2 regions of the Micromonospora sp. NBC_01392 genome follow, and region 2 is predicted to be linked to the other one. Evidence: riboswitches for the same ligand, from Rfam matches in the RefSeq annotation. Region 2 holds a riboswitch; the other holds the start of a gene.
The links. Region 2 has a riboswitch for S-adenosylmethionine ahead of thrC (threonine synthase). Riboswitches for the same ligand answer to the same signal wherever they lie in the genome.
Positions count from the first base shown of each region.

Region 1: another riboswitch for S-adenosylmethionine. It lies ahead of OG767_RS19000 (ABC transporter substrate-binding protein); the one in region 2 lies ahead of thrC (threonine synthase).

Region 1 covers NZ_CP109549.1:4,346,117-4,349,318, reverse strand. Annotated here, with positions in the region: gene OG767_RS19005 (amino acid ABC transporter permease) at 1-643, opposite strand, end outside; gene OG767_RS19000 (ABC transporter substrate-binding protein) at 682-1,536, opposite strand; SAM riboswitch class IV at 1,780-1,890, opposite strand; gene OG767_RS18995 (PadR family transcriptional regulator) at 2,009-2,572, shown strand; gene OG767_RS18990 (acyl-CoA dehydrogenase family protein) at 2,569-3,202, shown strand, end outside.
Region 2 covers NZ_CP109549.1:6,785,746-6,788,947, forward strand. Annotated here, with positions in the region: gene OG767_RS29780 (GNAT family N-acetyltransferase) at 1-136, opposite strand, end outside; gene thrC (threonine synthase) at 511-1,800, opposite strand; SAM riboswitch class I at 1,813-1,946, opposite strand; gene OG767_RS29790 (DUF4232 domain-containing protein) at 2,158-2,799, shown strand; gene OG767_RS29795 (hypothetical protein) at 2,812-2,937, opposite strand; gene OG767_RS29800 (hypothetical protein) at 3,033-3,202, shown strand, end outside.

The DNA of each region.
Region 1 (3,202 bases), 2.4 Mb from region 2:
GCAGCAGGTAGCACAGGCCGGCCAGCAGCAGCGCGGACTGGTTGCCGGTGTTCGCCGCGTAGTCCTGGCCGATCCGGAACAGCTCCCGCTGGCTGGCCAGCAGGCCGAGGAAGTAGACCAGGCTGGAGTCCTTGATCAATGCGATGAGCTGGTTGACCCAGGCGGGCAGCACCCGGCGTACGCCCTGCGGGATGATCACCAGCCGCATCGACTCGGCCCAGGAGAAGCCGAGCGCCCGGGCGCCCTCCAACTGGGCGGCCTCCACGCTCAGGATGCCGGCCCGGAAGATCTCGCCGAGGTAGGCGGCGGCGATCAGTGACAGCGCCAGCACGCCCAGCGGGTAGGGGTTCGGGCCCCAGACCGCCATGCCCAGCGGCGCCAGGCCGACGCCGATGAGCAGGATGGTGGCCGCGGCCGGCAGGCCGCGGAACACGTCGGTGTAGACCCGGGCCGGCCACCGCAACCAGCGGGTACGCGAGATGCCGGCGACCGCCAGCAGCATGCCCAGCACCGAGCCGAGCAGGGCGGCGGAGGCGGCCAGGATCAGCGTGTTCGGCAGCCCGACGGTCAGCATCTCGGGCAGCGCCTCGCGCATCGACCCCCAGTCGAAGAACGTCTCCCAGAGGGTGCTCAGTGGATCCATGTCCGCTCCGTCCGTCCCGCTCGTGCCCGGTTACCGGCTCAGGAGGCCGCCGACGGCGACGGCACGGCTACCGATCCGCTGCCGGGGGTGAAGCCGGCCGGGATCGGCCGCCCCGGGTAGTACCGCTCCTGGAGGCGGCTCCAGGTGCCGTCGGCGATCACCTGGTCGAGGCCCTTGTCCAGCGCCTCGCGCAGCCTGTCGTTGCCCTTCGCCACCGCGTACGCGGTCGGCGCGGGGCTGAGCTGCTTCGCCGCGACCTTGATCTTGCCGGTGCTGTCGGCCGCGGACTTGTCGCCGATCTCGGCGGGCGCGATCCAGGCGTCGGCGGTGCCGGCCTTGAGCTGGTTGACCGCGCCGTTGTAGTCGGGCACCCGCACCGGGTTGAGCTTCTCCTTCGTGGCGTAGTCGTCCTGCACGGTGCCCTGGACCACCACCACGCGCTTGCCGGCGAGCTGGTCGAAGCCGGTGATCGCGGAGCCGGCCGGCACGTCCAGGCCGAAGTAGCCGAAGTCGTAGCCGTTGCCGAAGTCGACGGTCTTCTTCCGGGCCTCGGTGACCGTGATCGAGGAGCTGCCCACGTCGAACTTGCGGTTGTTGACCTGGGCGAGCAGCGCGGAGAAGTCGGTGCCGACGAACTCCACCTTCAGGCCGACCTTTTCGGCGACGGCCCGCAGCAGGTCGTTGTCGAAGCCGGTGAACTCGCCGTCCTTGAGGAAGACGTTCGGCGGGGCGTCGGTGAGCGTGCCGGCCCGGATCACACCGGGTTGCCGTAGGCCGTACGGGTTGTCGGCCGCGTCGTCGGCTGCCCCGCCGCAGGCGGTCAGCGCGGTGGCGGCGAGCACGGCGGCGGCGCCGAGCGCGGCGACGCGGGTCAGGGCGGTACGGATACGCACGATGTCTCTCCAGAGTGGACGGACACGCGGGACGCGTGCCGGTGCCGGCGCAGCCGGGCACGGCGGAGCCGGAAGGGTGGATCGGGGAAGGGTGGAGCGGTCGCTCAGCGCGCGTCGCGACAGCGGTCGCTGCACACCCGCATCAGGTCGACGTGGCGGCGCGTGACCAGCATGAGGCGGGTCGGAACGAGGGGCGGTGCGAACATCGGGTCTCCCTGGCCGGTTGGTGCTGACCTGGGTGCCAGGCCACGCTTGCGCCGACTGCCGTCGGCGCCTGGTCCTCACCCGGAGCACCCCACCGTGGCGGAGGGTTGCCGGCCAGCGAGCCGGGGCTTGACGCTGGCGCTCATGACCTGCCGAAAGGCTAGCAGCACCGGTGCGCCGGTCGTCCAGCCGTTATGACCACCCTCACGGCCGTGCCTTACCGGGCAGGGTCTTGCTATGCAACAAAGTGCATAGCAAGATGGCCGGCATGTCGCTGGAGCACGCCATCCTCGTCTCGCTGCTGGAGCAACCCGCCTCCGGCTACGAGCTGGCCCGTCGCTTCGACCGCTCGATCGGCCGCTTCTGGACCGCCACCCACCAGCAGATCTACCGGGTCCTCAAGCAACTCGCCGAGGACGACCGGATCATCGGTGAGGAGATCGGTCAGGAGAGCCTGCCGGACAAGAAGCTCTGGTCGGTCACCCCGACCGGCCGGGCCGCGCTTGTCGGCTGGCTGCACGCCCCGGTGCGCCCGGAGGCGGTCCGGCACGAACTGGCCGTCAAGATCCGGGGCGCCGCGTTCGACGACGCGGCCGGGCGCGCGCTCCTGGTCGCCGAGGTCGAGCGCTACCGCGCCGACCACGAGACCGTCCTCGCCGGCTACCTGGCCGGCGAGCGCCGCGACTTCGGCTCCGCCGCACCCGACGCCCGGGCGGCGTTGCAGCACGTGGTGCTGCGCGGCGGCATCGCGTACGAGCGGATGGTGCTGGCCTGGCTGGACGACGTCCTGGCCACCCTCCGCGACCTCGACCCGGAAAGGCCCCCCGCGTGAGCGACCCGCTGCTGTTCCACCCGCACCACTACGACCCCGCCGACCTCGACGAGACCTCGCGGCGGCTGCTGCGCGCCACCATCGACTGGTTCGAGACCCGGGGCAAGCGCGCCCTGGTCGACAGCTACCACGCCCGCGAGTGGTACGCCGACTTCCTCGACTTCGCCGCCCGGGAACGCCTCTTCGCCACGTTCCTCACCCCGTCCGCCGACGGCGGCGACGACGCCGACAAGCGCTGGGACACCGCCCGCAACGCCGCGCTCAGCGAGATCCTCGGCTTCTACGGGCTCGGCTACTGGTACACCTGGCAGGTCACCGTGCTCGGCCTCGGGCCGGTGTGGCAGAGCGGCAACGCCGCCGCCCGGGCCCGCGCCGCCGAGCTGCTCGACCAGGGGCACGTGATGGCGTTCGGCCTCTCCGAGCGTCCGCACGGCGCCGACATCTACGCCACCGACATGCTGCTCACCCCCGACGGCGCAGGTGGTTTCCGGGCCACCGGCGGCAAGTACTACATCGGCAACGGCAACGTCGCCGGGCTGGTCTCGGTCTTCGGCCGGCGCGCCGACGTCGAGGGCCCCGAGGGGTACGTGTTCTTCGCCGCCGACAGCCGGCACCCGGCGTACCGGCTGG
Region 2 (3,202 bases):
GCAGCGCCTCGAACCGCCGCCGGCAGGTCGGCGGCAGGTCCGGCTCGTCGACGGCGCGGGCCGCTTCCGCGATCCGGTACGCCGCGTCGAGCGTCGGCAGGTCGGCCGCGTCCAGCGGGGTGACGGTCAGGCCCATGACGGCGAGCCTGCCCCGGAAAAAGCGACAGGGCCAGCGGTTTTCCGCTGGCCCTGTCCTACGTTGGTCGGGAGGGACGTTCGCACAACGCCTCCGGCGTTGGGTCGCAAAACTTTGAAAAGTCTCCGGCGAATGCCCTCCCGCACCGAGCATCTTGCGCCGTCCGGTTCCTGCCGTCAAGTCCTGCACTGACAGTTTTCCGACACTCCCCGCAGTCCCCCCATCACCCCGCGCCCCACCCCTCCCGCCCCCACCTCGCTGATCTTGCACTTACCGCCCCGGCAAAAGGGGCTTATCGGCCTCGACGGGGGCCGCAAGCGCAAGATCGCGGGAGAGGGCGGGCGGGGGTGAGGGTGAGGTGGGGTGGGGTGGGGTCAGCCCAGGAGGCCGGCGTCGCGGGCGGCGCGGAGGCTGGGCTTGATGCGGTGCGTGGGACCGGAGGCGGCGGCCACCGCGTCAAGCGTCTTGAGGCCCTCGCCGGTGTTGAAGATCACCGTCTCCGCGGTCGGGTCCAGCCGGCCCGACTCGATCAGCTTGCGCAGCACCGCCACCGTCACGCCGCCCGCCGTCTCGGCGAACACGCCGGTGGTCCGCGCCAGCAGCGTGATCCCGGCGCGGATCTCGTCGTCGTCGGCGTACTCCATCCAGCCGCCGGTGCGGCGGACCGCCTCCAGGGCGTAGAGGCCGGCGGCCGGGTCGCCGATGTTGAGCGACTTGGCGATGCCGGTCGGCTTGACCGGGACGATGGTGTCGCGGTCGTCGTGCAGCGCGGTGGCGATCGGGTTGCAGCCGGCGGACTGCGCGCCGAACACCTTCCAGCCGCCGGCCGGCGCCTCGACCAGGCCGATCTCCACCAGCTCGGTGAACGCCTTGTCGATCTTGGTGAGCAGCTCGCCACTGGCCATCGGGATCACCACCTGGGCCGGGATCCGCCAGCCGAGCTGCTCGGCCACCTCGTAGCCGAGCGTCTTGGAGCCCTCGGCGTAGAAGGGCCGCACGTTCACGTTGACGAACGCGGTGTCCTCGAACTCGTCGGTCTCCACCAGCTCGCCGCAGAGCCGGTTCACATCGTCGTACGAGCCGTCGATGGCGACCAGGTCACCGCCGTAGACGGCGGTGGTGACCACCTTGCCCTGCTCGAGGTCGCTGGGGATGAAGACCACCGACGGCACGCCGGCACGGGCCGCGTGCGCGGCGACCGAGTTGGCCAGGTTGCCGGTGGACGCGCAGGCGTAGCGGGTGAAACCGAGCGCCCGGGCGGCGGTCAGCGCCACCGACACCACCCGGTCCTTGAACGAGTGGGTGGGGTTGGCGCTGTCGTCCTTCACCCACAGCGGCGCGGTGATGCCCAGCTCGGCGGCGAGGTGACCGGCGGCGACCAGCGGGGTCAGCCCCGGGTCGAGGGTGACCCGGGTGGCCGGGTCCTGACCGGCCGGGAGCAGGGCGGCGTAGCGCCAGATGCTGTTCGGGCCGGCCTCGATCTGCTCCCGGGTGACGGCGGCCAGGGCGGCGGTGTCGTAGTCGACCTCCAGCGGGCCGAAACACTCGTAGCAGGCGTGCTGGGCGGCCAGCGGGTAGCGCGCGGAACAGGCGCGACAGACCAGGGCGCGGGCCGGGCTGCGGGAGGTGTCGATGCCGGGGACGGCGGAGAGCGTCGACGTCATGTCGAGGAATTCCTCTCATCTTTCCCCGCATCGCCGGGTGCGGCGGGGACGGAATTGGCACCTGCCCGCAGGGCGCTCGGCGTCGAGCGTGCGGGTGGTTGCCGGGGCGTCGTCGGGCCGTATCCCTCAGCCCCTCTGGATGAGGTATGCAGTTGTGCCGTCGATTCTATGCGCCGCTCACCGCCCCGCCACCCCGGGTCTCACGCAGTGGGCCGCCCCACCGGCCCCGCCTCCCGCCCCTGACCTCGGTCGATCATGAAGTTGGCGGCGACAAATCGGACGGCATCCGCGGTCAACTTCATGATCGCCGGGAGGTGGTGGGCCACGGGGCGGGCGGTGGGGTGGGATGATCGGCGGATGCGACGGGTGGTTGGCCGGATCGGGGGGCTCGCGGGGGTTGCGCTGCTGGCGGGCTGCACCGCGACGCCGGCACCGGTTGATCCGCTGGCCACGCCAGCGGGCCGGCCGGGTGCCGAGGTCGCGCCGTCCCCCTCGGCGGCCTGCGCACCGGAGGGCATCCGGATCACCGAACTCGGGGTGAGCGCCGCGATGGGGTTGCGGGCCATGGGCCTGGACCTGGTCAACTGCGGAACCCAGCCGTACGCGCTGCGCGGCTACCCGGCGGTCAGCCTGCGGGACGCCGACGGGGACCCGATCAAGGTCACAATCATCCCGGGCGCGACGGGGATCACCTCCGGCTTCGACGCCCCACCCACAGGGCTCGTGCTGCTCCCCGGCGAACGGGCCGGCGCCGCGCTGCTCTGGCGCAACACGGTCACCGATCCGACCGTGGTGGCCACCGAGGGCGCTCAGCTCGACGTCGCGCCGGTGGCCGGCAGGCCGGCGTACGCGGTGGCGATGGACGGGACGATCGACCTCGGCAACACCGGCCGGCTCGGGGTCAGCGCCTGGAAGCGCCGCGACGCCGACCCGACCACGGAACCGGTCACGCCGAGCGCCCCGCCCTCCCCGGTCGAGACGCCGGACAATCCGCTGTAGCCGGTCAGCCCGTCACTCGGCGGCGTCCGGCACGAACACACCCAGGCCCTGGTGGCCGTACAACTCTCCGGTCTCGATCAGGATCGTGATGGCCTGCCGCACGGTCGACTGACTGCCCACCTCATACAGGTCAGCCAACTCCTAGGCACTGGTCGATCCCCCGGCCGGGGCGGCGCAGATCTCCACCGGAATTCGCGCTGTCCCGGCACCCCGCCAGGCGAAGGAGACGTGGTGTGACGGATGCGCAGACGAGTTCGGAGGTGCCCGTCGCGAGCGCGATCTGGGCGGTCGAGCAGGTCACCGGCGAGCTGCGGGAGGCGTACCTCGGGGTGGCCGCCGCCACCGTGCTGCTGGAGCGCGTCGGCGCGGGCTGCGCCCATCCGGCGATCAGGCTGGCCCGGCG